4 regions of the Clostridium kluyveri DSM 555 genome follow, and region 1 is predicted to be linked to each of the others. Evidence: riboswitches for the same ligand, from Rfam matches in the RefSeq annotation. Region 1 holds a riboswitch; each other region holds the start of a gene.
What was found. Region 1 has a riboswitch for S-adenosylmethionine ahead of CKL_RS19695 (YezD family protein). Riboswitches for the same ligand answer to the same signal wherever they lie in the genome.
Positions count from the first base shown of each region.

Region 2: linked by a shared signal. The riboswitch ahead of CKL_RS06435 (DUF2325 domain-containing protein) and the one ahead of CKL_RS19695 (YezD family protein) in region 1 are both predicted to bind S-adenosylmethionine.
Region 3: linked by a shared signal. The riboswitch ahead of nifB (nitrogenase cofactor biosynthesis protein NifB) and the one ahead of CKL_RS19695 (YezD family protein) in region 1 are both predicted to bind S-adenosylmethionine.
Region 4: linked by a shared signal. The riboswitch ahead of CKL_RS14865 (ATP-binding cassette domain-containing protein) and the one ahead of CKL_RS19695 (YezD family protein) in region 1 are both predicted to bind S-adenosylmethionine.

Region 1 covers NC_009706.1:823,705-825,913, forward strand. Annotated here, with positions in the region: gene CKL_RS04055 (nitrogenase component 1) at 1-944, shown strand, start outside; SAM riboswitch class I at 1,076-1,183, shown strand; gene CKL_RS19695 (YezD family protein) at 1,310-1,468, shown strand; gene sufC (Fe-S cluster assembly ATPase SufC) at 1,635-2,209, shown strand, end outside.
Region 2 covers NC_009706.1:1,340,857-1,343,065, forward strand. Annotated here, with positions in the region: gene CKL_RS06425 (histidinol phosphate phosphatase) at 1-416, shown strand, start outside; gene CKL_RS06430 (DUF3788 domain-containing protein) at 499-906, opposite strand; gene CKL_RS06435 (DUF2325 domain-containing protein) at 1,005-1,289, opposite strand; SAM riboswitch class I at 1,422-1,532, opposite strand; gene CKL_RS06440 (metallophosphoesterase) at 1,640-2,209, opposite strand, start outside.
Region 3 covers NC_009706.1:1,057,442-1,059,650, reverse strand. Annotated here, with positions in the region: gene nifB (nitrogenase cofactor biosynthesis protein NifB) at 1-889, opposite strand, end outside; SAM riboswitch class I at 1,063-1,166, opposite strand; gene CKL_RS05095 (nitrogenase component 1) at 1,273-2,209, opposite strand, start outside.
Region 4 covers NC_009706.1:3,103,063-3,105,271, forward strand. Annotated here, with positions in the region: gene CKL_RS14860 (methyl-accepting chemotaxis protein) at 1-571, shown strand, start outside; partial or broken gene CKL_RS14865 (ATP-binding cassette domain-containing protein) at 622-942, opposite strand; SAM riboswitch class I at 1,050-1,164, opposite strand; gene CKL_RS14870 (ROK family transcriptional regulator) at 1,761-2,209, shown strand, end outside.

The DNA of each region.
Region 1 (2,209 bases):
CAGCAGGTTTTAAAGGAAGTAACTTTAAGGGTCATGAGTTAGTTATTGAAGCCATTATAAATCAGTTTGTAGGTGAAAAACCAGTAAAAAAAGAAATGGGATTAGTAAATGTGTGGTCTGTACTTCCCTATCAGGATACATTTTGGTGTGGAAATTTAAGCGAGGTAAAGAAATTACTTGAAGGAATAGGGCTAAAAGTGAATATACTTTTTGGTACAGAGTCCGGCGGCGTCAGTGAGTGGGAAACAATACCACAAGCACAGTTTAATTTAGTTTTATCACCTTGGGTGGGTTTAAATACTGCTAAATTATTAGAGAAAAAGTATGGTACTCCTTATTTGCATTATCCAATTTTGCCTATAGGTGCAAAGGAAACTAGTAAATTTTTAAGAACTGTGGGGGATTTTGCTAAGCTTGATAAAGAAAAGGCGGAAGCTTTTATAAATGAGGAAGAAGAGAGATTTTACTATTATATTGATAGATCAATAGACTTTTTTATAGAATTCAGATATAGTGTGGCAGATAGATTTTCTAATATAACAGATTCTTTTTATGCCCTTGGAATTAGTAAATTTTTAACCAATGAATTAGGTATTGTTCCAGGAGAACAATATATTACAGATGATACTCCTGAGCAATATAGAAAAAGCATAGAGCATGAATTTGAACATCTCTCAAATAGCACTTCTGCTAAAGTAATATTTGAAGTAGATGGAGGAAAAATACATCAAAGGTTGAGAAAATATGAATATGGCAATCATACTCCTCTGATTTTAGGGAGTTCATGGGATAGAGATATAGTGTCAGAATTAAATGGATTTGGAATAAATATATCTCTGCCAGTGAAGCATAGGTTAGTGCTAAATAGAACTTATGTGGGATATAACGGAGGATTAACTTTGACGGAGGATATATACAGTAATATACTGGAGACTTATAAATAGTGGTATATAAAATTTATGTAGCACAAATCTGATTTATTTACTAAAAAATTATTTCAATTTTATTGACATCGTAAAGTTTAATATAATATAATGAAACTTATATAGGTAATAATTCAAAAATTTAATGAATATCCTTATCAAGAGAAACTTAGGGAATGGCCCGATGAAGTTTCAGCAACCACATTTTAATTTTATGTAAGGTGCTAAGTCCATCAGAACATAGTTCTGGAAGATGAGGTAAAGAAAAAACCTTTAAGGTCGATTCTTTTATATCTTAATCATGATATACAACCCTCTTCTTGTTTGGAAGAGGGTTTTTGATTTTTATATTAATAAGATTGTATAAAAGGGGGTACAATATAAAAATGGAGAAAAAAATTGAAAGGAAAAATCAGATTTCGGAAGAATATATAAGAAAAATAATTGAGTCATTGAAAAATATAAGCTATGGATCAATAACTTTGGTAATTCAAGATGGGATAGTGATTCAAGTGGAAACTAAAGAAAAAATAAGACTTAAATAAAAGGGTATTTGTTGATTATCGTCTAAATAAAGAGTAAAATATAATCAGAAACAATGTTGAGCATTTAGGTCGGGTATTACCCTGTTTAATTGCCGGAGTAACTTTGTGGCTGATTTTTTTTATATTTAAATATGAGTCAAATACTCGGATTTAAAGGAGAGATAAAATGTCAAATAAATTATTAGAAATAAACAATTTAAAAGTAAAGGTTGAAGATAAAGAGATATTAAAGGGAGTAAACTTAGAAGTTGGTAAAGGTAAAGTTCATGCCATAATGGGGCCAAATGGTGCGGGAAAATCTACACTTGTAAATACTATTATGGGCCATCCTAAATATAATATGACAGCAGGAGATATAATATTTGAAGGAAAGTCTATCAGTGACTTAAAAGTAAATGAAAGGGCAAGGTGTGGAATCTTTATGTCTTTTCAATATCCACAGGAGATACCAGGTATAACTGTGGAAAATTTCTTAAGAAGCGCAAAAATCTCAGTTTCTAAAAAGAAAATAGGCATTTTGGCATTTAGAAAAATTTTGAAGGAAAAATTAGAACTTTTAAGAATAGATGAAAGTTATACTAGAAGATATTTAAATGTAGGATTTTCTGGTGGAGAAAAGAAAAAAAATGAAATACTTCAGATGGCGGTACTTGAACCAAAACTCGCTATGCTAGACGAAACGGATTCGGGACTTGATATAGATGCAGTGAAAATAGTATCAGAAGGAGTAAGCAAGCTTAT
Region 2 (2,209 bases), 520 kb from region 1:
AAGCCTATGCTAAGTATTTTGAAGTTATACTGGGTAATTTGGATAAATTTCAATTTATAGATAGTCTAGGGCATATTGATTATATAGCAAGATATGCTAAGTTTGAAGATAAGGAAATATACTACGGGGAATTTTCTGATATAATAGATGAAATATTAAATAAGGTGATAAAAGAAGGCAAGTGTCTGGAGTTAAATACACGAAGACTTGATAAGAACATATCAGTAAAGAATATGATAAACATCTATAAAAGATATAACCAGCTGGGTGGAAAATATATAACTATAGGTTCCGATGCCCACCAAATTGAAGCTATAGGAAGTAATTTCATGGCGGCAAGAGAAATTTCGCAGTTCTGTAATTTAAAAATAGTGTATTTTAAAAATAGATTGATGGAATATGATAAAGGTTTTTAGTACATAGAGTTTTATCTGCATAAAATAATAAATGTGTGCAATTAAAACATGTAATGAACTCATGGATATATGCATATATATTTTAAGAAACTTTCTTTTTAATGGAATTCATTTTTATAGCTATAATGGATTTTATATCCTCTAGATTTTTATTGCTTAAGATTCTATAGGAATATTGATTTTTCCATGCATCTTTATCTTCTAAAGATAAACTATCCAACTTATTGTATAGCTTATTTAATTGATTTTCACCAATTTGAATAATTACAGTAAACGCACCCTTTTCAAAGAAAACATAACATATATGTTTATTTTTATGGCAATATTTATAACACCATCCATGGTCACTTCCAAAACGAAATTTAAGTCTGATTGATAGTTCATAAGAATCAATCATAAATTGGTGTAGTTTTTCAAGATATAAAATACTTTCCTTTCCAATAGTTTCATATATATCATTTAATGATGGAATTATTTGTTTGTTAAGCATCCGTTCGTACACTTTAGCTTCACTCCTTATTATAAAATTAATCCACGAGTTTTAGATTAAAAGAACTTTAGGAATATTCTTTTAGTTTTACTTAACCTTTAATCAATAAATATGTTTTTTATGTTTTCTTCAATACATATCCATGAACGTTTTGAAAACATAATTAAAGTATGATTTTTTTTAGATTGTTTTTTTATTATCTCAGTCATACTGTGTCCTATAAAATCTGTAAGTACTAATACTACATCCGTATTTTTAGGGATTTCTATTTTCTTATCCCCTTTTTTTCTACCTGTAATGTGATTAACTTTATTAATTCCACATTTGTTCAGCTTATTTTTAATATTATCAAGTCTGTCCCCTCCTACAATTAAAATATTCATAAAAATCTCTCCTTCTTATAATATATAGATTAAAAGTATTTATAAACTTCTTTCCTATTCCAAATAGTTTAAGAAAAATTAAAAATAAAAACTCTTCTTGTAAGATAAGTCACAAGAAGAGTTCCTTCATGCTTCTCATCTTTCAGGTTTTATACCTGCTGGAATTAGCACCGTTGAATGATGAAAAATCATTCAGGTTGCTGGGCATCATAGGGCCAGTCCCTTCGCCACTCTGGATAAGAAGTTCCGTATTCAATTGAAAAAATGATAACAGATATATATACTGTTTGTCAATAGAAAAATAAATATTTTTATATTTTTTTAAATTTAAAGGAGATTAAAATATACCTCTACAAATCCTGCTGTGATACCAGTGTAATAACAACTAATTGGGGGCGATTATTGATTCGGACAGGAAAGAGGCTGTTTCCAAGGCCTCGGCTGACCACCATTTTAGTTTGGTTCTTTTCATATAGGCCCTCAGAATATTTGGGGAAGAAGCCTTGATTTGGTGCAAAAAGTCCCCCGACAAGGGGTAAACGTATCTGTCCCCCATGAGCATGACCACTTAAAACCAAATCAATTCTATTATCTGCATACACGTGAAACAATTCTGGTCTATGTGATAACAAGATTGTGTAGTGGCTGCTCTCATTTTTCATAGTCTTCAATTTTGCATCAATTATGGCTGCATTTCTTCCAGATAAATTGTAGTTTGTTGTAAAGGATGGATCATCTAATCCTAACAACCGAATAGAATCTACACCCCATTTGATTGTAGTACCTTTATTATTTAATGTGATAACTCCGGTTTCTGCCATGTGTTTTTTCAATTTTTCGTATTGGTGGATTCTTGATTCATGATTGCCTGTAACATAATATATCGGGGCTATATCCACAGCACCATTGATAAAATCCAG
Region 3 (2,209 bases), 230 kb from region 1:
CTATATTTTTCCCTTTAAAATCATCTTCAGTATCACTTCTAAATTCACTAGATATATCCTTCTCTAAAGTTCCTATTGCATCAGCTCTACACTGTTTACAATGATACATCTGCTTTAAATCCAGTTCGCATTTTTTCCTCATATGATTTAATTCCAGATCACTTACAGTAGGCATATTTTCAAACACACTACCTTTAACCGGTATAAGAGGCATAATATTTGTCATATATGCTCCACATTCTTTAACCTTTTTAACTACTTCTGGAATATGGCTGCTGTTAATTCCCTTTATCATAACAATATTTACCTTGCATATTATACCTTTTTGAGCAATATACCTAAGACCCGATAATTGATTATTTAACAATACATTTCCTGCCTCTTCTCCTTCAAGAACACTTCCTAAATAATTAACAAATTTATATATCTTTGCGCCTATTTTAGGATCCACTGCGTTTATAGTTATAGTGACATGAGTTACTCCCAGTCTTATTATCTCATCTGCATAAAAAGGCAGCATCAACCCATTGGTTGAAAGGCAAAATGTAATATTTGGTGACTCTTTTTTTATTAGTTCTATAGATTTTTTAGTTTCTTCAAAATTTGCCAGCGGATCTCCCGGGCCTGCTATACCTACCACAGTCAAATTTTTCACTTTGTCTTTTACTATATTAAATTTATCTCTGGCTTTCTCGGGAGTTAAAACTTCACTGGTAACACCCGGTCTAGTCTCATTCACACAATCGTATTTTCTATTACAAAAATTACAACTTACATTACACTTTGGCGCTACAGGAATATGCATTCTTGCATATTTATGGGCAATACAGTTGTAACAGGGATGGGTTAATGTCCTCTCTTCTACGCTTTTTGCAAAATCTATGCTCATGTTTTTCTATCTCCTCTCTGCATAACTTAAATATAAAAAGAGACTAAGTAAACCGAATAAAATTCAGTTTACCTAGTCTCCAGTGTGTCTGGTCAACTAAGATATCGAAATTAATATTATACAATAAAAAACTTCTTACAGATGAAATGTAAGAAGCTTAACTCTTTCTCAATATCTCATCTTTCAGGTTACCCCGCAGGAATTAGCACCATTGAACAAATAACATTCAGGTTGCCGGGCATCATAGGGCCAGTCCCTCCGCCTCTCTTGATAAGAAGTTTTATATTAAATTTTAATTCACATAATGTACTTTTACTTATTGATAGTACTATACAATTTTTTAGTTCTTTTGTCAATAGTTAATTTATCATAATTATTATTTTTTATTTTCCACCTACAGTTGATGTATAAATTCTCTCTATCAACTGCAGGGCACCTCTATATCCTATATGGCATCTATTCAGTACCACTGTCTCAGAAGAAGGCGGATCTATTTCTATTAGTAATGCATTTTTTTCTCGTGCTACATCGGATTCCCATGTTGAACCTAATATCAATGGAACTCCTGAACCGAAATCGGCTTCTGAAAGTGATCTTTCTGCAAGATAACCATCTTCAATATATTCTACTTCCACAGATACACCTTCTGATAGATTCCTAAATTCCTTGCTTATTTTCTCTCTAAATTGCTCTGGCGGATTATCCGTAATGATTTGCTTTACAGGTATAAGTCCAATCTGATCTGACAGAAACTTTGTATAGGCAAGTGCATATGCACTGTCTCCTACAACAGCAAATCGAGAAGGCAAACCATACCAATACTCTGCAAAAAAGTGTGAAAAAGAATCTAAAAAGTAATAATATAATTCTGCTTCTTCTGCAATAAACGCTTCTGATTTTTTAGCATCTATTCCTGCATATTCAATTAATTGTCTTATAAAAGCAGTAGTAGCTTCCTCACCAATAGGTATTACAGGAATATGCAAATAAGGCTGATCATATTTTTTTTCTAAATGTTTGGCAATATTCACTCCTACCCAGGGTGATATTACAAGATTAAATTGCGCTTTAGGAATTTCCTTCCATTCTTTAGTTCCACCACTTTGTGGTCCAAAAAGCACATTTACTTCAAAACCTACATTCTTTAAAATCCTTACAATCTCCAGATAGTCTCCACGCCAATTTGTATTAAAAAAAGGTGTCTCAAACCACAAATTAATTAATCCTTTTTTCTTTTCACCTTTATAATCTCCAACAAATTGGTCTATGATTGCTTCCACAACAATTTCATGACCTATAAGGTTTGAACCTTTGAAGCCA
Region 4 (2,209 bases), 1.7 Mb from region 1:
AAATGAAATCGAAAATCTATCTGAAGCTATATTAGAAATTACATCAAAAACAAATTTGCTGGCCTTAAATGCCAATATAGAAGCAGTCAGGGCAGGAGAAGAAGGCAAAGGTTTTGGCGTAGTTGCCAGTGAAATAGGTGAATTAGCGAATGACTCAAAAAATACTATTAATGAAATGCAAAATATAACTAAAAATGTAATTAGCTCAGTAAAAGACTTATCCCACCATTCAAATGATATGTTAAAGTTTATGGAAAATGATATTGATAAAGATTATAAATTGATGCTTCAAATGATGAATCAATACAATGAAGATGCTCAGTCTATCCATAATATGATAGCTGATTTCAGTTCAAATACTAAAAATATATTTATATCCATACAAAGCATGCTTGAAGAAATTGATAAAGTATCCTCAGCTGCTGCTGAAGGTTCAAAAAATACTGAAGATATAGTACAAAAGCTAACCACATTATTACAAAAATCAAATGAAGTTCATGGAGAAGTTCAATACCTAAAAAATAGTACAGTAAAGCTTAACCAAATCATATCAAAGTTCAAAATTTCTTAATACTATATTGATGGCAAAATGCTTAAATATAAGCATTTTGCCCTATCTTATATAGTTAAATGTTCCATAATATTTTCTAATGCAGTTTTATTGTTAAAAAGATTATAACTTTGAAATACCATAGATGTATGCTTCCTCAATTCATGTATTTGCTTTTTAGTTATTTTTTCAAAGTCTATTTTTAATTTTCCTATTTCTATGGTACCCTTGTCTGGAATTTCCAAATAATTTATGCATCTTAACAAAGTCGATTTACCTGTACCAGAGGGGCCTATTATTGCAATAACCTCCCCCTTTTTTATCTCTAGGTTAATACCCTTTAAAACTGTAAGCTCATTAAACTTCTTGTATAGATTTTTAACTTTTATCATTTCATAAAACGCCCTCCCTTCAATTGGTTTAAATAATTAAAAAAGCTATTTTTCTTATTTAAGAAAAATAGCTTTTAATATCCCAAACTTTTATAAAACAGCCACTTTTCTCATCTTTCAGAGTATAAATTAACTCTGCAGGAATTAACACCGATACATATTGAAATAAATGCCGGTTGTTGGGTTTCATAGGGCCAGTCCCTCCGCCTCTCTTGATAAGAACCTAGTTTATTGATTTTTTTAAATTTCATTTTATTTATATTTTACACGTCGTAATACATTATACTAATTGTACTATAATGTGTCAATTATTAAATAACAAAAGCATAAGCTTAGCCTCTAAAATAAACTTATTGGAAAATAGACATAAAAAAAGTATTGACATTACTTAAAAATATATTTATAATACTACGTAATATTACTAAAACATATTAAATTCATTGGGATTTATCTTATATGAAAATCCCAAATAAAAATTAATAGAATTATATATCAATAAGCATGTACCATGTTTTAGTTGACCAGAAAAACTGGAAGCTAAATTTTAATCTTACATTTGTAAGATTAAAATTTAGCTTTTTTTAATTAATACATTGTGATTATTTTTTAAAATACTTTTTTCAAAAATGAAGAAAGTATTTATTAAAAATTATTACAGTGCAGATAACACATATAAATACATAGGATAAAAAGTCAAAAATCTATAAAAAAAATAGAGAAACAATATATTTTTGATACTATATTAAATTTTTTCAAAATACTTTTTCCAAAAACGAAAGAAGTATTTATTGAATTCTATAAGTGTAAGAGGTGTACTCATGAAAGATAATTCCAATGCATTAAAAAGTTTAAGCTTTGAAGAAAAAAAAATATTTAATTTACTTCAGAAAAATGGACGCTTATCTAAAAATAAAATTTCATCTAGGACAGATATTAAATTGACCACATTAAATTACGTTATGGAACCTTTAGAAAAAAGTAAAATGATAGTCGAGAGTTGTATAGGAGAATCTACAGGCGGAAGAAGGCCAATTTTATATGATATAAATATAAATGATTTTTATATTATAGGTATTGATATATCAATACTCTATACTCAGGTAGTTATTACAAATTTAAAAATGGAAATTTTGTATAAGGAACTATTTAATATGGATGATTCCTATACTCCTTGTGAAACTGTAAAAAAAGTAGTGGAAATCATTAACAGGGCTTATGCAAATCTAAACTTAAGCCATATGAAACTGTTAGGAATTGGAGTAGGATC